2 regions of the Staphylococcus warneri genome follow, and region 1 is predicted to be linked to the other one. Evidence: predicted binding sites of a transcription regulator. Region 1 holds the regulator's gene; the other holds the start of a gene.
The links. Region 1 encodes NrdR, which represses ribonucleotide reductase genes. Its sites were predicted from a motif close to AACACNATATATNGTGTT; they were not measured.
Positions count from the first base shown of each region.

Region 2: nrdI (class Ib ribonucleoside-diphosphate reductase assembly flavoprotein NrdI) is a predicted target of NrdR. The motif match lies at 3,670-3,687, and genes of this name have one in related genera.

Region 1 covers NZ_LR134269.1:1,089,887-1,101,930, forward strand. Annotated here, with positions in the region: gene icd (NADP-dependent isocitrate dehydrogenase) at 1-1,126, shown strand, start outside; gene EL082_RS05380 (response regulator transcription factor) at 1,388-2,098, shown strand; gene pnpS (two-component system histidine kinase PnpS) at 2,098-3,792, shown strand; gene polA (DNA polymerase I) at 3,946-6,576, shown strand; gene mutM (bifunctional DNA-formamidopyrimidine glycosylase/DNA-(apurinic or apyrimidinic site) lyase) at 6,591-7,463, shown strand; gene coaE (dephospho-CoA kinase) at 7,479-8,081, shown strand; gene gap (type I glyceraldehyde-3-phosphate dehydrogenase) at 8,341-9,366, shown strand; gene nrdR (transcriptional regulator NrdR) at 9,652-10,122, shown strand; gene EL082_RS05415 (replicative helicase loading/DNA remodeling protein DnaB) at 10,123-11,505, shown strand; gene dnaI (primosomal protein DnaI) at 11,506-12,044, shown strand, end outside.
Region 2 covers NZ_LR134269.1:1,982,686-1,994,729, forward strand. Annotated here, with positions in the region: gene nrdF (class 1b ribonucleoside-diphosphate reductase subunit beta) at 1-794, opposite strand, end outside; gene nrdE (class 1b ribonucleoside-diphosphate reductase subunit alpha) at 1,039-3,144, opposite strand; gene nrdI (class Ib ribonucleoside-diphosphate reductase assembly flavoprotein NrdI) at 3,107-3,505, opposite strand; gene EL082_RS09740 (DMT family transporter) at 4,303-5,169, shown strand; gene queF (preQ(1) synthase) at 5,193-5,693, shown strand; gene EL082_RS09750 (peptide MFS transporter) at 6,028-7,533, shown strand; gene EL082_RS09755 (diacylglycerol/lipid kinase family protein) at 7,683-8,612, shown strand; gene EL082_RS09760 (5' nucleotidase, NT5C type) at 8,694-9,230, opposite strand; gene hisC (histidinol-phosphate transaminase) at 9,318-10,373, opposite strand; gene EL082_RS09770 (ABC transporter permease/substrate-binding protein) at 10,581-12,044, opposite strand, start outside.

The DNA of each region.
Region 1 (12,044 bases):
TTATAATGGTGAAAAACGTATCGAATGGAAAGAAGTTTTAGCTGGACAAAAAGCATATGACAATACTGGTGAATGGTTACCACAAGAAACTTTAGACACAATTAAAGAATATCTAATTGCTGTTAAAGGGCCATTAACTACACCAATTGGTGGCGGTATTCGTTCATTAAATGTAGCATTAAGACAAGAATTAGATTTATTCACTTGCTTACGTCCTGTACGTTGGTTCCAAGGTGTACCGTCACCAGTTAAACGTCCTCAAGACGTAGATATGGTTATTTTCCGTGAAAATACTGAAGATATCTATGCAGGTATTGAATTCAAAGAAGGTACGCCTGAAGTTAAAAAAGTGATAGATTTCTTACAAGATGAAATGGGAGCAACTAATATTCGATTCCCTGAAACTTCAGGTATTGGTATTAAACCAGTTTCTAAAGAAGGTACTGAAAGATTGGTTAGAGCTGCTATCCAATACGCAATCGATAACAATCGTAAAGCAGTAACTTTAGTTCACAAAGGTAACATTATGAAATTTACTGAAGGTTCATTTAAACAATGGGGTTACGATTTAGCTCATAATGAATTTGCTGATCAAGTATTCACTTGGCAACAATATGATGAAATTGTAGAAAAAGAAGGTAAAGATGCTGCGAATGAAGCTCAATCAAAAGCTGAACAAGAAGGTAAAATTATTGTTAAAGACTCAATCGCTGATATCTTCTTACAACAAATCTTAACTCGTCCATCTGAACATGAAATTGTTGCTACAATGAATTTAAATGGTGACTATATTTCAGATGCGTTAGCTGCCCAAGTTGGAGGAATTGGTATTGCACCAGGTGCAAATATCAACTACGAAACAGGTCATGCTATCTTTGAAGCTACTCACGGAACAGCGCCTAAATATGCTGGTTTAAACAAAGTAAATCCATCTTCTGAACTATTAAGTTCAGTATTAATGTTAGAACATTTAGGATGGCAAGAAGCTGCTGATAAAATTACAGACTCTATTGAAGCAACAATTGCTTCTAAAATTGTTACTTATGACTTCGCTCGTCTAATGGATGGTGCGACTGAAGTATCAACTTCTGAGTTTGCTGACGAATTAATCAAAAACTTAAAATAATAGATGTTATTAAAGTAAACGGATTGGGAAACCAATCCGTTTTTTTATTAAGTTTTTGTAAATTCCTAGTGTTTTAATATCATTTTTTATAAAAAAATGATAGTTTAATTAATGAAATGACAATATTAATCCAATGTTACCTTAATATAAGTAGCATATTAAATGGATTGTTAAGTTTATGTAAATTTGATGTGTAGGTATGTTATTTGTATTTAAACATCAGTTATAATAAACATGTAATTTAAATGGGGGAGGCACATCATGTCACAAAAAGTATTAGTCGTTGACGATGAACAATCGATCGTTACGTTACTTAAATATAATTTAGAAACAGCTGGATACATAGTAGAAGTAGCCTATGACGGTGAAGAAGCACTACAAAAGGTTGAATCGTCTCAACCAGATTTAATTGTATTAGACGTCATGTTACCGAAAAAAGATGGTATTGAAGTTTGTAAAACAATTAGATCTGATAAAAATTTAGTACCTATTCTTATGCTAACTGCTAAAGATGATGAATTTGATAGAGTATTAGGTTTGGAACTGGGTGCTGATGACTATATGACTAAACCTTTCTCACCTAGAGAAGTCGTGGCAAGAGTTAAAGCAATATTAAGACGTTCACAATTTGTAAATGAAGTCGAGCATAATGAGACGGATGATGAGGATATTATTATTGATTCAATTCGCATTCGTCCTGAATTTTTCGAAGTATATAAAGATGATGAGTTATTAGAACTCACACCAAAGGAATTTGAATTATTACTTTATCTTATTGAACGACAAGGTCGTGTCATTACAAGAGAACATATGTTGAATTCTGTATGGAATTATGAGTTCGCTGGTGATTCTCGTATCGTTGATGTCCATATTAGTCATTTGAGAGACAAATTAGAAGAAAACCCTAAACAACCTAAATTGATTAAAACTGTAAGAGGATTAGGCTATAAATTGGAGCGTCCTAAAAGTTAATGTTGAAATTTCACCATCGTCTTTTAATATTAATTAGTACCATTACGATTATTAGTTTTATAGGTTTAGGTGCTATTGTCCACAACATGATTTATCAAACATTAACTCAAAATCAAACTAAAGAACTCGAAAAAGAAGCACGTAACTATGTTAGTTTATATAATGATAATAAAAAAAGTGAAATTAAAAATATTGCAAATAATCAAGAAAATATCATCGTTATCAAAAAAAATGATAAAGTGATATTTACGACAAATAAAAAAGAAAAAATAGATAAACGCATAGATAACGAAGCTAATCCTTCACAGTTAATTCATAAAAATACAAAACTTGGTTTGAAGTATACTTTCAAAAGTCAAATTGATGATAAAACTGTTTACATAAGTGGTATTAATGATGAAATATTAGACCTGCAAAAAGAAATGTGGAAGTATCTATCAATTGTAGGTGTGATTGTATTAATCACAGTTTATCTAGCTAGTAGAAGTATCAACCGTACATATATTCGACCTATAAATGAAGTGACATATGCTACGTCATTACTAGCAGATGGTTATTATCATGTTCGTGTACCTGAAAGTAATGTCAAAGAGACTAAGGCTTTGTTTGTAACAACCAATGAGCTTGCTAGACGTCTACAAAAATTAAATAACAGACAAAAAATTCAATCTAATAGATTGAAAACGACATTGGAAAATATACCTAGTTCAGTGCTAATGATTGATAAGCATGGTGAAATTGTCGTGGCAAACTCGGCATACTATGAAGTATTTAGTCCGGATCAAAGTGTGGAAAATAAAAGTTATATTGGTTTTATAAATGATAAAATCGAAAAATTAATCATGGAAAGTTTTAGAACTGAGAAAGTGATTTATGAACAGATTGAAGTAGATATTAATAATGTTCACACAAAATATTTTGATGTATCATGTGTACCAATTCTTTCTAAATCAAAGAAAAAGCTACAAGGTATGGTTGTTGTATTACATGATATTACTAATTTGCAAAAGTTAGAAAATCTACGTCGAGAATTTGTAGCAAATGTATCTCATGAACTTAAAACACCAATTACTTCAATTAAAGGATTCGCTGAAACGTTAATTGAAGGTGCGAAAAATGATGAAGATTCGCTTAATATGTTCTTGAATATCATCTTGAAAGAATCAAACAGAATTGAATCACTTGTGATGGATTTACTAGATTTATCCCATATTGAACAACAAAATGAAATTACAACGAGTTATATGAATTTATCAGAATTAGCTTATACAACGATAGATAATTTACAAAATCAAGCTCAGAATAAAAATATAACAATTGAATCTAATATTGAACAGGACGTTATTTTCAAAGCAAATGAAAATAAAATTGCTCAAGTTATTACGAATTTATTGTCAAATGCTATCAATTATTCAACCAATGATAATAAAGTCATAGTAAGTGTGTATCGTGAAGGTAAAAAAGTAAACTTAGAAATTCAAGACTTCGGTATAGGGATTAGTGCTGAGGAACAGAAACATATTTTCGAAAGATTTTATCGAGTTGATAAAGCACGAAGTAGAGATTCTGGAGGTACTGGGTTAGGATTATCAATCACTAAGCACATTGTTGAAGCACATAATGGAAGAATTAGTGTAGTTAGTCGCTTAAATGAAGGTTCGACCTTTAAAGTGACGTTTATTGATGAAGATTAAAAATATTAAGAACCACACCCTATTGATTGAATTCATATAGGTATGTGGTTCTTATTTTAGTTATATGAATTGTGAGGCAATGGTACTTTATGTTTAATGACCATACATTGTTTATGCTAAAATATATTTAAATATGTGCTGGAGGTTTATAACGTGAATAAATTAGTATTAATTGATGGTAATAGTTTAAGTTTTAGAGCATTCTATGCTTTGCCATTACTTTCAAATAAGGCAGGCATACATACAAATGCAGTATATGGCTTTGCGATGTTACTAGAAAAAATTCTTAAAGAAGAACAACCTAATCACTTTTTAGTGGCGTTTGATGCAGGTAAAACAACTTTCAGACATTCTAAATATAGTGAATATAAAGGTGGCAGACAAAAGACACCACCTGAATTAAGTGAACAATTTCCATATATTCGTCAATTATTAGATGCATATCACATAAAAAGATATGAATTAGAGAATTATGAAGCAGATGATATAATTGGTACTTTGAGTAGAGAAGCGGACAAAGCTGGGTTTGAAACTATCATTATTACAGGTGATAGAGATTTAACGCAACTCGCTACGGATCATGTCACAATTTACTATACTAAAAAAGGTGTAACAGATGTTGATCATTATACACCTGAATTTATCGCAGAAAAATATAATGGATTAACACCAAATCAAATTATTGATATGAAAGGGTTAATGGGTGATACTTCTGATAATATACCAGGTGTAGCTGGCGTAGGTGAAAAAACAGCGATTAAATTACTAAATCAATTCAATACTGTAGAAGGTGTCTATGACAATATAGAAAGTGTTTCAGGTAAAAAGCTTAAAGAAAAGCTTGAAAATAGTAAAGATGATGCTTTAATGAGTAAAGATTTAGCTACTATTAATGTTGAAAGTCCAATCGAAGTTAAATTAGAAGATACTAAAATGGATGAGCACTTAGATGAAACTGAAAAAATTGAGCTCTTTAAAAAATTAGAGTTTAATCAGATATTAGCAGAAATAGATTCAGTAGAGGCAACACAAGAACAAAAAGATAAAACTTTTGAAGTTGAGTCGAATTTTGATCACATTAATTTTTCAGATTTAGATGAGGCAACCATTCATTTTGAACTAGAAGATAGTAATTATTTAAAAGACAATATATTAAAATTTGGACTTTATACTGGGGAACATCATGTTGTAATTAATGCAGATGAGATTAAGCAATTTTCAGATTTAGTCAATTGGTTAGAAAACCCCAATACAGCCAAAACTGTTTATGATGCTAAGAAAACTTATGTTGTTTCACATAGACTAGATATCGATATTCAAAACATCCAGTTTGATGTGATGTTGTCTAGTTATATCATCGATCCATCAAGAACGATTGACGATGTGAATTCAGTTGTTTCTTTATATGGACAACATTATGTGCAAGATAACGTGACTATTTATGGTAAGGGTAAAAAGCATCATGTACCAGAAGATGAGATCTTAAATAAGCATGTTGCATCAATAATTGAAGCGGTAAGTGAATCAAAAGCTGAAATGCAAAAACAGTTGAAAGAATATAACCAAGAATCATTATTAGCAGATTTAGAACTACCGTTAGCTGAAATATTAAGTGAGATGGAAGAGATTGGAATCTTTACTGATGTTAAAGATTTACAACAAATGGAGAAAGAGATACAAGAAAAGCTAGATGTTTTAATTAAAAATATTCACGAAGCTGCCGGTGAAGAATTTAACATCAATTCTCCAAAACAACTTGGCGTAGTGTTGTTTGAAACACTAGAATTACCTGTGATTAAAAAAACAAAAACGGGCTATTCTACTGCTGTCGATGTATTGGAACAGTTACAAGGCCAACACCCAATTATTGATTATATTCTAGAATATCGCCAATTATCAAAATTACAATCTACTTATGTAGAAGGATTACAAAAAGTGATTAGTGATGATCATCGTATTCACACACGTTTTAACCAAACATTAGCGCAAACTGGTCGCTTATCAAGTGTTGATCCAAATTTACAAAATATACCTATTCGTCTAGAAGAAGGTAGGAAAATTAGAAAAGCATTTAAGCCTACATCATCTGATAGTGTTATATTAAGTGCCGATTATTCTCAAATTGAATTACGGGTTTTAGCTCATATTACTCAAGATGAAAGTATGAAAGAAGCATTTATTAATGGGCATGACATTCATACTGCTACTGCAATGAAGGTTTTCGATGTGGAAGCGGATGAAGTTGATAGTTTAATGCGTAGACAAGCGAAAGCAGTTAACTTTGGAATTGTGTATGGCATTAGTGATTATGGGTTAAGCCAAAGTTTAGGAATTACACGTAAAAAGGCGAAAGCATTTATTGATGATTATTTAGATAGTTTTCCAGGAGTCAAACAGTATATGTCAGATATTGTGAAAGATGCTAAAGCACAAGGTTTTGTAGAAACATTATTACATCGTCGTAGATATATTCCAGATATTACTAGTCGTAATTTTAATTTAAGAAGTTTTGCAGAAAGAACGGCAATGAATACGCCAATTCAAGGTAGTGCGGCAGATATTATCAAATTAGCTATGGTGCAATTCAATAAGGAAGTACAACATACTGATTATCACGCGAAACTATTATTACAAGTTCACGATGAATTAATCTTTGAAGTTCCAAAAGATGAAGTAGCATCGTTTAGTAAGTTTGTAGAAGAAATTATGGAGTCTGCATTAAAATTAGATGTGCCACTAAAAGTTGACTCAAGTTACGGTGCGACGTGGTATGATGCAAAATAAAGGAAGGTTTGAATATGCCGGAATTACCAGAAGTAGAACATGTTAAAAGAGGAATTGAACCATTTGCCGTAAATACTACTATTAATAAAATAACTTTTTCTGAAAATGTAAAAAAAGGTAAAGAAGATGGACGAGAGACGATTATCAAAGGAATGACACTCGAAAGTTTTCGACGCTTAACAGAAGGCTATACAATTAACCAAATAGAGCGAAGAAGTAAATATATTGTATTTTATATTAATCGTGATGCAGAGCAACGTATTTTAATTAGTCATTTAGGTATGGCAGGTGGTTTCTTCGTTGTTAATCATTTAGAAGAGATTAATGTGCCTAATTATCGTAAACATTGGCAAGTTATTTTTGAATTAGATAATGGAAAAAAATTAATCTATTCAGATATTCGTCGCTTTGGGGAAATTAGAAATGTGAGTAGTTTTGATTCATATCCTTCATTTTTGAGCATAGCTCCGGAACCCTTTGACGAAGAAGCACTGCAACATTTTTTAGATTGTACGAATAAAAAGAATTATTCTAAAAAACCGATTAAACAAGTGATTTTAGATCATAAAGTTATATCTGGCTGTGGAAACATTTATGCATGTGAAGCGCTATTTAGAGCAGGTATTTTACCTAATAGACTAACACAAGAATTATCAAATCAAGAAAAAGAAATGGTGTTTTATCATGTTCGATCTGTATTAAATGAGGGTATTAAATACGGAGGAACTAGCATTTCCGATTATCGTCATGCTGATGGTAAAACAGGGGAAATGCAGTTACATCTGAATGTATATAAACAAAAATATTGCAAGGTATGTGGGCACTCAATTGAAACTCAAGTCATCGCATCTAGAAATAGTCACTATTGCCCGACTTGTCAGAAATAAAGGAAGCGTGAAAATATGTCAAAAGTAATAGGACTTACTGGTGGTATCGCATCAGGTAAATCAACTGTATCTGAATTGTTAACTGCATTTGGTTTTAAAGTAGTAGATGCTGATACAGCTGCAAGAGAAGCAGTTGCTAAAGGAACACCAGGTATAGAGAAAGTAAGAGAAGTTTTTGGCGATGAAGCTATTGATGAAAATGGTGAGATGGACAGAAAATATATGGGTGATTTAGTATTTAATTATCCAGGTGAACGTATTAAGTTAAATGAAATAGTCCATCCTATAGTTAGAGAAATAATGGAAGAAAAGAAGCAACAATTTTTAAAAGAAGGCCATAATGTTATTATGGATATTCCTCTTTTATATGAAAATGAATTGCAAGATACTGTTGATGAAGTATGGCTTGTTTACACATCAGAAAGTATTCAAATCGATCGTTTAATGGAAAGAAATGATTTAACTCAAGAGGAAGCAAAAGCAAGAGTATATAGCCAAATATCTATTGATAAGAAAAGTAGAATGGCAGATCATGTGATTGATAATCTTGGAGATAAACTAGAACTAAAGCAAAATTTAGAACGGTTGCTTAGTGAAAAAGGTTTTATCGAGAAATAATTCAAAAAGAGATTTTTATTAACCCTGAGACATTAATAAATGCCTTAGGGTTTTATTATGTGAATACTTACTTTAGAAATTTTCTGTTTTTTTAGTTTTGATAATCTTAAATTCATTGTTATTTAATAACTAATTCTTATTAAGTTTGATTAAAATTTGTATTTGTAAAGTTTTGGTAAACGCTTTCAAATGTAATTTATTATGTTATACTAATGCCATAAAGTATAACATATAAATTAATGGTCAAGGGGTGCTTTAAATGACAACGAATATAGCAATTAACGGTATGGGTAGAATAGGTAGAATGGTATTAAGAATTGCATTGAAAAATGAAAACTTAAGCGTAAAGGCAATTAATGCAAGTTACCCTCCAGAAACAATTGCACATCTTATCAATTATGATACAACTCATGGTAAGTACGATGAGAAGGTAGAAGCCATTGAAAATGGCATTCGTTATAAAAACCAAGATATCAAATTAGTTTCTGATAGAAATCCTGAAAACTTACCTTGGAAAGAACTTGATATAGATGTTGTCATCGAAGCAACTGGTAAATTCAATCATGGTGATAAAGCTATTGCACATATCAACGCAGGTGCAAAAAAAGTATTATTAACAGGTCCATCTAAAGGTGGCCATGTTCAAATGATTGTGAAAGGTGTCAATGATGATAAATTAGATGTTAATAAATTCGATATTTTCAGTAATGCATCATGTACAACTAACTGTATTGGCCCAGTTGCAAAAGTATTAAATGATGAATTTGGTATCGTGAACGGTCTGATGACTACAGTACACGCAATTACTAATGACCAAAAGAATATTGATAATCCGCATAAAGATTTGCGTAGAGCACGTTCATGTAATGAAAGTATTATTCCGACATCTACAGGCGCAGCTAAAGCATTAAAAGAAGTGCTACCTGAAGTAGAAGGTAAATTACATGGAATGGCATTAAGAGTACCAACTAAAAACGTTTCTCTTGTAGACTTAGTAGTAGATTTAGAACAAAATGTAACAGCTGATCAAATTAATGACGCTTTCAAAAATGCAAATTTAGATGGTGTATTGGATGTAGAAAGTGAACCACTTGTTTCAGTAGATTTTAATACAAATCCTAATTCTGCAGTAATTGATGCACAATCAACAATGGTTATGGGCGATAATAAAGTTAAAGTAATCGCTTGGTATGATAATGAATGGGGATATTCAAATAGAGTTGTTGAAGTAGCAGAGCAAATTGGTAAGTTGATAGAATCTCATAAAACAGTAGAAGCTGTGTAAAATTAATTTTTAAGAGACTGTCAGTCTAATCTTTAATATGAAGGTTAGATTGGCAGTTTTTTGTTCAAAATAAAATGTAGATGCCAAAGTTATCTAGAAATTAAATAGAAAAAAGTTGACTTTAACATCATTTTTGAAAATGTCACATTTTTTATTTAGGTTGTTATATTTAATGATATAAATTAGTTTACACTTTTAGACATATAATTTAAAAGGTGCTTTCTTTTGTAACGTGTGAATTTATAGTATAATTGAGCATAATCTAAATAGAAAAGGGTGACAATCATGAAATGCCCAAAATGTAATTCAACACATTCAAGAGTAGTAGATTCACGTCATGCAGAAGATGCGAACGCGATTCGTCGAAGAAGAGAATGTGAAAATTGTGGTACAAGGTTTACAACATTCGAACATATAGAAGTGAGTCCATTAATAGTAGTGAAAAAGGATGGAACTAGAGAACAATTTTTAAGAGAAAAAATCTTGAATGGATTAGTTAGATCATGTGAAAAACGTCCAGTGAGATATCAACAACTAGAGGATATAACTAATAAAGTGGAGTGGCAATTAAGAGATGAGGGGCATACTGAGATTTCATCTAGAGAAATTGGAGAACATGTAATGAACTTATTAATGCATGTAGATCAAGTTTCTTATGTTCGCTTTGCCTCTGTTTATAAAGAGTTTAAAGATATTGACCAACTGTTAGCTTCAATGCAAGGTATTCTGAATGATAATAAACGGAGTGATTTATAAATGGGGTTAAATTCCTTTGAATTAGGTTTAAGACCACAAGATAGTTTTGAAGTGATTCAAGATTTTTATTTAAATTCACAGCATCTTGAAATATTAAATCGACTGTTTACACCTTTAATTGGGCCTCAAGCAATTGGTTTATATCACTTTATGCATCAATTTTCAAATGATGTTGAGCAACCACTCACCCATTATGTCATTATGAATGAACTTAAAGAAAATTTAATCGACTTTAGAAATCAAATGGATTTATTAGAAGCCATTGGTTTGATGAAATCATTTGTAAAACATGATGAACAACAAACACATTTTATATATCAATTGATTCAACCTCCGTCACCATCTCAATTTTTCAATGATCCTATGTTATCTGTATTTTTATATAGTGAAGTTGATAAAAAAAGATATCAGGTTCTAAAGAAACATTTTGAACAAACTTTTAGAGATTTATCACAGTATCAGCAAACAACCAGAAAGTTTACAGATGTCTTTAAAGTACCCAATAGAATATTAGATATCGATACACAAAATATACCTAAAGCGAGTGAATATCAAGGATTGGATTTATCTAATGAATCTTTTGATTTTGATATGTTGAAACAGATGTTACATAACCATTTCATCTCAAATGAAATAGTGACAAAGGATGCTAAAAGTCTAATTGTTCAACTCGCAACTTTATATGGTTTAACGGCTGATGCGATGAAACATATTATATTGAATTCAATTACAAGTGCGCAGCAATTATCTTTTGAAGAGATGCGTAAACAGGCACGTTCTTATTATTTAATAGAACATGAAAATCAATTACCTAAGTTAGAATTGAATAAAAACATTAAACACAGTGACATTTCGACCCAAAATAATGAAATTCCTGATCCTGAAAATGACACGGAACAATGGCTTCAACTGTTAGAACAGACGAGTCCGATTGATATGTTAGCATCTTGGTCTGAATCAGAACCAACATTATCTCAAAAAAATATGATTGAAGAATTAATTCATAGAGAAAAAATGAACTTCGGTGTTATTAACATCTTATTACAATTTGTTATGCTTAAAGAAGATATGAAATTACCCAAATCTTATATTTTTGAAATTGCTTCAAATTGGAAAAAGAAAGGTATAACAACGGCTAAGCAAGCTTATGAATATGCCTTGAAAGTTAATCAACCTAAACCATCAAACGAGAATAAATCACAATCATATCAAGGCTATAATCGTAAAAGTAAATTGGTTTCTAGGGAGAAAACGCCTAAATGGTTAGAAGAAAGAGATAATCCAAACGCTACAGCACTTTCAAAAGATGAAAAAGACGATCAATTTGAAAAGGATAGACAAGCATTCTTAGAACAATTAAATAAAGATTGGGAGGAGGATTAGATGGAAAGCTTTAAGAATATTGTAGGTTCAAATAAAGATTTCGAAAAGAGAATTGCTAAAATACGTCAACAGGTTGTAAATGATCCTGATGTGAAGCAATTTTTAAATGAACACCAATCAGAACTAACCAATGCTATGATTGATGAAGACTTAAACGTCCTACAAGAATATAAAGACCAACAAAAGCACTATGATGGGCATAATTATAATGAGTGTCCTAACTTTGTTAAAGGTCATGTGCCAGAATTATATATTGAAAACGAACGCATTAAAATTCGCTATTTGCCATGTCCATGTAAAGTAAAATATGATGAAGAAAGACTTAATTCTCAATTGATTACATCACATCATATGCAGAGAGATACCTTAAATGCAAAAATTAAAGATATTTATACTACTGGACGAAATCGTTTGGATATTGCAATGCAAGTTAATGATATATGCAAAAAGTTAATTAATGGTGAAAATGTCAAAGGGCTTTATCTGTATGGACCTTTTGGTACTGGAAAGTCATTTATTTTAGGTGCTATAGCAAATCA
Region 2 (12,044 bases), 890 kb from region 1:
AATGCTTTATTGCCATTGTATTTAACATAATTAAGCACATCTTCAGCTAAACCAATATCATCGTATAAAAGATGTGTATATGAAACTTCGTTATCATAAAGTTCTTTTAACAATTTATACATTTCTTGATCCGCACGTTGTTTTTCACTTTCCGAAAGTTCATTTCTTAAACTTTGTGCATCTAGACCTGTAAACACACCATGTATTGATTCATCTAATAATATTTTACGAATAATTTCGCCAGATGTCGTCATCTTGCCTTGACCAGCTAAATAAAGAGGATAATAGAATCCAGAATAGAATAAGAATGTTTCTAAGAAAACACTTGATACTCTAGCAATATACTGGTCAAAAATTGAGGCTTCTTTACCCCATAATTTATGGTAGTTTTCGATAATTTTGTCTGATTTGTATTTTAAATGAGGCTCTTCAATTACCCATGTATCTAATAAATAGTTCGTTTCACTAGATGGTAATAATGTAGTAAAAATATGAGAATAACTTTTAGCATGAATTTGTTCCATCATTGCCATAAACGAATAAACGGCTTTTTTTCTTAAATCAGTTGTGTGAAGCATGATTAATGGCATACCATCATCTGCTTGATGCGTATCTAAACCTGTTAAACCAGCTAATGCCTTTTTAAATGTATTTTTTTCGGCTTCAGATAAAGTTTTCCAACTTGCTATATCTTTTGATACTTTAAATTCTGTTTCTACCCACATTTGAGAGATATTTTGACGCCAAAACATATTTGTCATATCTTCTTGGGTATTCCAATTGACGGCCTTCATGAATAATAATCCTCCTATCCTTTAATTAAGATGATAGATAGCCATAGATAATTAATTAAACTACCAAAATCCTTATTAAGGTTATGTATTTCAAGGTTAGAACATCTACGTTGAATACTTTGATGAAAACTAATTATCCTCACTCTAGTCAACGTAGTGTCCCAACCTTTTCTATATATTAATATTCTATAATCCACTTCAAAAATAATACTTAATATCTAATGTATCATGTTTATTTATCGTTTTAAATTGCACAACTTGTACATTCTTCTACACTTAATAATTTATTACGTGTGTAATATAAAGATTTTAAACCTTTATGATGTGCATATACATATAATCGAGAAAGTTCACGTGTAGAAATTTCTGAATTGACATATAAAATTGTTGAAATACCTTGGTCAACATGCGTTTGAATTGTTGAAACTAAATCAATTAATTTCATTTGGTCTGTATTAAATGCTGATTTATAATACCACATTGTTTCAGGTGATAAAAATGGCATTGGATAAAATGTTTCAGCATTACCATAAGTACGGCGCTCAATTTGATCAACGATAGGCATTACTGAGCTTGTTGCATTTTGCACATAAGAAATACTTTGTGTTGGTGCAATTGCTAAACGATATGCATGGTATAGTCCATATTGCTCTACATCTTTTTGTAATGCTTTCCAATCTTCTGCTGTTGGAATTTCAAAACCTTTGAATAATTCGCGTACTTTTTCAAATTGTGGTTCAAATTCTTGTGAAGTATAGAATTCGAAATATTTTCCATTTGCATAATCTGATTTATCAAAATCAAGGTATTTTTCTCCACGTTCTTTAGCAATTTGCATTGAACGTTCAATTGAATAATAGTTCATCATCATAAAGAAAATATTAGCGAAATCTTTAGCTTCTTCTGACTCATAACCAATTTTATTTTTGGCTAAATAACCATGTAAATTCATTACACCAAGTCCTACAGAATGTAACTCACTATTAGCTTTTTTTACACCAGGTGCGTTTTGAATATTCGCTTCATCACTAACAACGGTTAATGCATCCATACCTGTATGAACTGAATCTCTAAATTTTTGAGATTCCATGACATTCACAATATTCAATGATCCCAAGTTACATGAAATATCTCGTTTAATTTCATCTTCTGTACCATAGTCATTTATAATAGATGTTTCTTGTAATTGGAAAATTTCAGTACATAAATTACTCATTTTAATTTGACCAATATCTGAATTAGCATGAACTTTATTCGCATTATCTTTGAACATTAAATATGGATAACCAGATTGTAATTGTGTTTGAGCAATGGTATTTAACATTTCACGTGCATCTTTTTTCTTTTTCTCTACATTAGGGTTTGCAACCATGTCATCATAATATTTTTCTAAATCAATATCATCTAAAGTCACACCGTACTCTTGTTTTACTGTGTGTGGTGCAAACATGTAGAAGTCTTTACCTTCTTTTGCTAGGTCAAAGAATTTAGAAGGCACGATTAATCCAGTTGAAATAGTTGATAAACGTAAATCTTCATCTGCATTTACTTTTTTAGTATCTAAAAACTCTTCAACATCATAGTGGAAAATATTTAAATATACAGCACCTGCACCAGGTCTTTGGCCTAATTGATCTGCATAACTAAATCCACCTTCGAGTGATTTAGCAACAGGTAGTACACCTTTAGCTACACCTTTAATACCTTTAATTGCTTCACCACGTGCACGTAATTTAGATAAATTAATTGCTACGCCGCCACCAATTTTACTTAATTGTTTCGCGGTTGAATCAATAAAGTTGATAGAATTTAAACTATCATCTACTTCTAATAAGAAGCATGAAACTAGTTCACCACGTCTTGCTCTTCCGGCATTTAAAAATGTCGGTGTTGCAGGTTGGTAACGTTGTTCTACCATGGCTGAAATAAATTGTTTCGCTTGATCTTTGTCGCCATTAGCTAAGTACATTGAAACGATGGCAACGTGTTGATTATAATCTTCTAAATATTGTTGTTTATCATTCGTTTTAAGTGCATAGTCTTTATAAAATTTACTTGCAGACATATAACTAGCAAATTGGAAGTTTATTGACTTGGCATATTCTGTGATTTCTACTAAGTCTGAATCACTATATTTTGCAAATACATTGAAGTAGAAGTTATTGTCTACAAGATAGTGTAAACGTTCAATTTCGCTATCGAAATAAATCGTTTTGTCGTGGATTTCTTCCAAATATACTTTGAGCGCTTCTTGGTCTTTTTCTAAATTGAAAAAACCATTATCTTTTCGTTTTGTAACTTCATTATTTAATTCAATGTGATTGTACTTCTTCTCGTCCATAGTTTTCATTAAAATTACCCACCTTGTTTTTAAATTCGATAACGTCTTTATTAGTGCCTTGCACTTCAAACTTCATTAACAACGGTACATTATAGTCTTCAGAAATAGAGCGCCCTGCTTTAGCAAAATTTTGACCCCAGTTTCTATTACCACTGGCAGCTACCGCTCTAAGATATGAATGATTTACATCTAGAAATGATTGTACTTGTTGTGGTACTTCACCAAAACCTATTGTTCCAGTAACTAAAATATATGGTTCATTAATAGGATCCGTACAATTATCTGATGTAATTTCCATTACATTTTCGATTTCAGCACGTTTAATAAATCTGCGTACATTACCTGAAAATGAGAAATATACTACTTTCATTGGATCGCCTTCTTTCACCAATCTTTAAACAATTAAAAAAGAAGTTCTCCCATCATAACAGGAAAGCTTCCTACAAAATATAGTGTTGTAGAATGAAATGAGTCACTAAAAGAAAAGTTTATAAAAACTATATGACCTTATCTTGATATTAGATTTTATTTTGAACCACAAGATATTGTGGTTGATTTGAAATGTAGATCTATATAGTATAAGTAAACATTTTGTGCGGAAACACCGTAAACGAGAGATTATTCTATTATTACTAGTGTCATTTTGCATTTAAATTAAGATTATTCCTTTTATTAGTATCTGCTGCAGACACAATATATTGTGTCTGTTTATCAATACCGATACTATATTCTGTGTTTCATTATACATAATACCTAAACTTATTTAAAGTTAAAGTTTTATGTCAAATGTTCGTCTTTTCTTCTAAACATGCACCACTACACCTTTAGTCTTACATCAATAAAAATAAAAAAATTTTTCAGTTAAAATTACTTGCTTTTTATAAAAAAATATACATTAAGCGTAAGCTCGTGATTCTAGCTCAACCCCGTCAAAATAAAGGATACAATCAATAGAAAATCAAAATTAAACTGCAATCGTTTTCAGTTATATACAATTATTTTAAATCTCACAAATGATTTGGAACTAGAGAATAACCTCGCTTAATAGAACATGTGTTCGTATTTTTATTATATATTTCCCCCTACGTTTTTTCAAGTCATTTATGCATATCAACATCATTTATGCTACTATAATAACGTTAAACTTTTATGAATGAGGCGATAGTATTGAATCCTAAAATCAAAGGTATAATTGCAATATTAATATCTGCGATAGGCTTTAGCTTTATGTCTGTCTTCTTCAGATTATCAGGCGATTTACCTGTATTTCAAAAGTCTCTAGCAAGAAATTTAGTTGCAATGTTCATACCGTTATTCTTCATATTTAAATATAAGCAACCTATGTTTGGTAAATTAAGTAGCCAACCATTACTTATCTCAAGGTCTACACTCGGGTTAATAGGTGTATTACTCAATATATATGCACTTGATCATATGGTATTGAGTGATGCTGATACATTAATGAAGTTAAACCCCTTCTGGACCATATTATTATGTTTTATCTTTTTACATGAAAAAGTACGGAAATATCAAATTTCAGCAATGATCGTTGCGATACTAGGTATGTTACTTATTGTAAAACCAGAATTTTCTTCTTCGTTTATACCAGCATTAATTGGGCTACTTTCAGGTATATTTGCTGCATCAGCATATACATGTGTCCGTGCTTTAAGTACTAGAGAAGCACCTTATACCATCGTATTTTATTTTTCATTATTCTCAGTAATTGTACTTATACCATTTTCAATCGTTACTTTTGAACCTATGAGCAAATTACAAGTTTTATATTTATTTGGCGCAGGTTTATCAGCGGCAGTGGGTCAAATTGGAATTACACTAGCCTATAGTTTCGCAGCAGCAAAAGATATTTCTATCTTTACTTATGCTTCTATTATATTTACAGCAATATTCGGCTTCATATTATTTGGCGAAACACCAGATTTATTATCAACAATCGGATATGTTGTCATTATTAGTGCAAGTTACTATATGTTTGAAAAAGCACGACGCGAGTCTAATACTCAACAAAATTAATCATATGATAAGGAGTGATTCATTTGGCACAAGGACGTCAAAATGATGAATTACAAGATATAACATTACTAGGTAACCAAAATAATACTTATAACTTCGATTACAGACCAGATGTTTTAGAAACATTTGATAATAAACATCAAGGTAGAGATTACTTTGTGAAGTTTAATTGTCCAGAGTTCACATCACTATGCCCTATTACAGGACAACCGGATTTCGCAACAATTTATATTTCATACATCCCTAACATTAAAATGGTTGAATCTAAATCATTAAAATTATATTTATTTAGCTTTAGAAACCATGGTGACTTTCATGAGGATTGTATGAATATCATTATGAATGATTTAATTGACTTAATGGATCCTCATTACATTGAAGTATGGGGTAAATTCACACCACGTGGCGGTATCTCCATTGATCCTTATACAAATTATGGCCGCCCAAATTCAAAATATGAAAAAATGGCGGAGCATAGAATGATGAATCATGATATGTATCCTGAAAATATAGACAATCGCTAATTTTACAGTGATTATCAATTATAAACTTTAGTACATTGAAAACATCTTACAAAGATAATTTCAAATTGTGCTAAAGTTTTTTATTTAATTTTCAAAAAACTCTTGCACTTTATTAAGTTAAAGCGTATTTTTATATGTATTAGTACTATAGTTCATTAAATTAATGAGTCTCAATTTTATATGAATATTTCATATAATTAATTCGAAGGAATTGACAGAATTTTCTTATTTATAATTTTTAGAATATTATTGCAACTTTTTAATTTCAATAGTACAATTTTTAAAAAACAATATAACGTTAGTGTTAAGGGAACAGAAAGGTTGGGATGATTATATGAAAGCAAATAATTCCCATGAACAGGCAGTTCAAGAAATTCCACAAACAGGATTTTTTGGACATCCTAGAGGTTTAGGTGTTTTATTCTTCGTAGAATTTTGGGAGAGGTTCAGTTATTATGGCATGCGTGCAATGTTGTTATTCTATATGTACTATTCCATTGCAAATCATGGATTAGGTATTGATAGAACAACGGCAATGTCAATCATGTCAGTATATGGAGCATTAATCTATATGTCATGTATTCCAGGTGGTTGGATTGCTGACAGAATTACAGGTACAAGAGGCGCCACTTTAATTGGTGCAGTGCTCATCATTATTGGACATATTTGTCTAAGTTTGCCGTTCGCAATGGTTGGATTGTTCGCATCAATGTTCTTTATTATTATTGGCTCTGGGATGATGAAACCAAACATTTCTAATATTGTTGGTAGATTATATACTAAAGATGATACACGTATGGATGCAGGTTTCGTTATTTTCTATATGTCAGTAAACTTTGGTGCATTAATTTCACCTATCATTCTGCAACAATTTTTAAATGTCAAAAACTTCCATGGCGGATTCTTAATTGCAGCTATTGGTATGGCATTAGGTTTAGTTTGGTACGTATTATTTAACCGTAAAAATTTAGGTCGTGTTGGTATGACACCAACAAACCCACTATCACCCGATGAAAAGAAAAAATACACTGCAATTGTTAGTGGTATTGTAGCCATTATTATCGTTGTACTTATCGTTACATACTTAACGAATACATTATCATTTAACTTAGTAAGTAATACTGTTTTAGTACTTGGTATCGTATTACCAGTTTCATACTTTACAATTATGATTAGAAGTAAAGATGTTACGGATGTAGAACGTTCAAGAGTTAAAGCCTTTATTCCATTATTTATTTTAGGTATGGTGTTCTGGGCTATTCAAGAACAAGGTTCAAATGTACTTAACATTTATGGTATTGAACATTCAGATATGAAATTAAATCTATTAGGATGGAAAACGAATTTCGGTGAAACAATTTTCCAATCTATCAACCCACTTTTCATCCTATTATTTGCACCTGTTGTTTCATTAATTTGGCAAAAATTAGGCAAACGTCAACCAAGTTTACCTATTAAATTCGTCATTGGTGCCGGTTTGGCTGGTATCTCTTATATCTTAATGGGATTAATCGGTAACATTTATGGAAGTGCTCATTTCTCAGTAAACTGGGTTATTCTTTCATACATCATTTGTGTTGTTGGTGAGTTATGTTTATCACCTACTGGTAATAGTGCTGCAGTTAAGTTAGCACCAAAAGCTTTTAACGCTCAAATGATGAGTTTATGGTTATTAACTAATGCATCAGCTCAAGCATTTAACGGTACATTAGTTAAATTAATCGATCCATTAGGTCAAACGAATTACTTTATATTCTTAGGTACTACAGTAATTGTCATTACATTAGTCATTTTAGCCTTCTCACCAAAAATTGTGAAAGCAATGAGAGGTATAAGATAATAGATGACAATGTAAGCGGTAAGTCGAAATAATTCGGCTTACTGCTTTTTTAGTTTATAATAAAAATCACTCTAAAATTTCATTGATTACCTATAAAAGTGGGTATTGAAATATATTAAACAAGAACTTAAGGAAAGTAGGTATAGACGATGACAAAAAAATATAATCATGGTGTGTTATTCTATCATGAACACAGTGGCTTAAAAGATATCTACCAAGGGCTAGGTGAAGTGACAAAGTCTCTAAGTTCTATGTGTAAACACTTTTCCATTCAATTAAGTGAAAATGAAGGGGATATCAAAGGCTATTGCCAATCTATTAAAAATGGACAATACGGAGACGATATAGACGTGTTATTCATATTAGGTGGCGATGGTACCGTTAATGAATTGATCAATGGCGTAATGGAGAATGACTTAGATTTACCTATTGGCATTATTCCAGGTGGCACATTCAATGACTTTACTAAAACATTAAACCTCAATCCAAATCATACATTAGCTAGTCAGCAATTATTATCTTCACATATACAAACATATGATGTAATGAAAATTAATGATATGTATGCACTTAATTTCGTGGGATTAGGCCTAATAGTACAAAATGCTGAAAATGTACAAGACGGTTCTAAAGACATCTTTGGTAAACTGAGCTATATTGGTTCCACTGTTAAAACATTAATGGACCCTAGCAAGTTTGATTTCACACTATCAATTGATGGCGAAGAAAAATCCGGTAATACATCTATGATACTTATCGCAAATGGTCCTAATATTGGTGGCAGTAGAATTCCTTTAACTGATTTATCTCCACAAGATGGTCAATTAAATACTTTTATCTTTGATGATCAAAGTTTCAGTATCCTAAATGATATCTTTAAAAAGCGTGACAGTATGAATTGGAATGAAATTACACAAGGCATTGATCACATCTCTGGTAAACAAATTAGGCTCACTACTGAACCTAACATGAAAATTGATATTGATGGTGAAATTGCTTTAGAGACACCTATAAATGTTGAAGTATTACCAAATGCCATCAAATTACTCACATTCCCTGATCAAAATAATAACCAATAATAACAATAAGCGAACTCGTAAAAACAGGAGCTCAACCACTCATCCATACGACAATTTTAGGATAAGGGCTAGCTCCTGTTTTTATTTATCATTTAGGAATAATGCTTCTACATCTTTCCAACCATTTACACGTTTATACTCATGATGATTCATATTATGAACAGCAGTATACATAATAGATTCACCTTCGAAAATAGCAAGTTGACGTGGATTGTCATCAATTAAATAGTCCGCATTAATAATATTTTTGCGACCACAAAAAACAAAATGTTGTGGATCTAAAAATGGAAAATGTTCTAACAACCATTCATACTTATCATGGAATGATGTTGGTACATCCATTGCAGCTGTTGCTATATAAACATCATAATGTTCATTTAACTTCTCTACAACTTCTTGTGCATTTGGCATAACCTTTAAATGTCTAAAGAACCCAGGCTCTCTAAGTATTTCAGTGACTAATCCGTCATGTTCTGGAATAACATGCTTTAATTTTTGTCCATTTAGCGATTCTACTGTGATTCCTAAATTAGCTCTTTCATTTACACCATCAATTATTGCGCCTAGTGTATCAGCGAGTACTTCATCCATATCTATAGCAATTTTCTTACGAGACATTAAATCTACTCCTCAAATGTAATGTATTTCTAAAGTATAGCAAAAGGACGATTCAGACAAAAGATTTAACTTACCTAATATATCACTTTAAAATTCAAAATGTTGTAATACGTCAATCATCTTATTATTTTGTTCTGGAAAGCCCACCGTAATCCTAACACCTGTAGGAAATGGTCGTGTAATACAACCTACTTTCAAGAGTGCCTCATACAGTTCTTTACTTTTATTTGTTTGTACAAATACAAAGTTAGTTTGGCTAGGTAAGAAATGTTTACTTTGAGGTATTTGATAAAACTTTGCACGTTCTTTAGCATTTTTTGCAGTAATCTCTTTTAAGTAGTCTTGATCTTCCAATGCAGCTACTGCAGCATATTCAGATAAACGTGTAACATTGAATGGTGGTCTAATAATATTCCATTTTTCAATAGCTTCATTAGTGGCAACCACATAACCTACGCGTAATCCTGCTAATCCATAAGCTTTTGAAAAAGTTCTTAGTAAAAATGCATTGTCAAATGTTTCTTGTAACTTTAACGTATCAGGGTAATCGTCTGCAGTAACAAATTCAAAGTACGCTTCATCAATGAGTACTGGTACGTGACTTGGTACACGTTCTAAAAATCCTTTAAGTTCATCATGATTAAAATAGGTACCAGTAGGATTATTAGGATTACATAACCACACTAGTGAAGTATCGTCATCAACTTCATTTAAAATACCTTCTAAATCAAATCCACCATTCTTTAATGGTACTTGAACAACATGAGCAGACTCTACAATAGCATTATGATAATACTGTCCAAACGTTGCTTCACTCGTTACGATTTTATCTCCTGGTGTTAATACTGCTCTTGAAATCATTAAGATAACTTCATCCAAGCCTGCACCAAATAAAATTCGAGATGCGTCCACACCTAAATGTTGACTAATCGCCTCTCTAAGTAATGGCGACCCTGTTTCAGGATAATAATATAATTCATCTAAATGATTCGTTATTGCTTCTTTAGCTTTAGGAGAAGGACCATATAAGTTTTCATTCGATGCTAATTTATATAACTCTTCTTCAATTCCATATGCTTCTTTGAGTGCTCTAGGTGATAGTCCTGGTTGATATGCAGATAATTGTTCGAGTTGTTTTTTCATAATAATCGTTGCCCCCTCAAATTGACAGAAATTTCAAAAACTTAATATTAATTATAAACACTTACTATTACATAAATCAATCCATCTTCAAATCAAATATGAAATGTAATAGTTAAAGTGGCTATCTAAAGATTCAAAAAAGCCTCAATGAGAATGAAACATTTCATTATGTTCCATGCGCATTGAGACTATGTCTAAGAAACTATTTTATTTCAACAGACCTTCTTTTTCTAAGTAATCTTTAGCTACTTGATAAGGGTCTTGTTTCTTTACTGTAACTTTATAATTCATTTCTTGCATTTCTTCATCTGAAATCTTGCCAGCTAGTTTATTGAGAGGTTTCTTCACTTCTGGATGATCCTTGATGAATTTTTCTTTAAACATTGGTGCACCTTGATAAGGTGGGAATACATGTTTATCATCTTTTAATACTACCATATCATATTGCTTTAATTCTGCATCTGTAGAATACGCATCAATTAAATTGATGTCCCCTTTTTCAACTGCTGTATAGCGGAGTTTAGGTTCCATGGTTTTCGCATTTGAAATATTTAGACCATAAGCCTTTTTAACTGCTTTAAAACCGTCTGGTCGATCATTGAATTCCAATGTAAACCCTGGTTTCAATTTATCTTCTACTTTAGACAAATCACCAATGGTTTTAATATGATTTTTCTTAGCAAAATCACGTTTAACTGCTAATGCATAAGTATTATTATATTTCATTGGTTTTAACATGGTCATATTATATTTTTTCTCTAAACTTTGTTTAGCTTGTTGATATACTTGAGGTTCTTGCTTAGATTTTAAATCTTCTTTTGTTAACTCTCCTAAAACCGTACCTGTGAATTCTAAATAACCATCGATATCGTCAGATTTGAGTGCATTAAATAAGAAGGCAGTCTTACCCATTCCATCTTTAACTTCAACAGTATCATCTGTATCTTGTTCAATTAAGATTTTATACATATTGGTAATGACAGATGGTTCTGAACCTAATTTACCTGCCAACGTAATTTTATCCCCTTTTTGGGCAAATAATGGAACGATAATAGCAATCATAATGATGATTACCATTGTTCCTAACACGATTAATAACTTTTTATATGATAATTTCTCCATAAATCTTAGTACAATATCAAATAATATTGCTAATAATGCTGCTGGAATTGCACCAATTAGAATTAATGACGCGTCATTACGATCAATCCCTAGTAAAATTAAATCCCCCAGTCCACCAGCACCAATTAATGCTGCTAAAGTTGCAGTACCTATAATGAGTACCATAGCAGTTCTAATACCTGCCATAATTACAGGCATGGCTATAGGTAATTCTACTTTAGTTAATCGACGTATGGGTTTCATACCAATACCTTTTGCCGCTTCGACTAGTGATGGATCTACCTCTTTTACACCTGTATATGTATTACGTAATATAGGTAAAAGTGCGTATACAACGAGTGCAATGATTGCTGGTAATCGTCCTATACCAAATAATGGGATCATTAATCCAAGTAATGCTAATGAGGGAATCGTTTGCAGTATTGCAGCAATATTCATGACAATTTCAGATATTTTCTTCGTTTTGGTTAATAAAATACCAAGTGGTACTGCAATGATTGTTGCTATTAATAAAGCAATAAATGATATCTGTATATGCTCTATAATCGT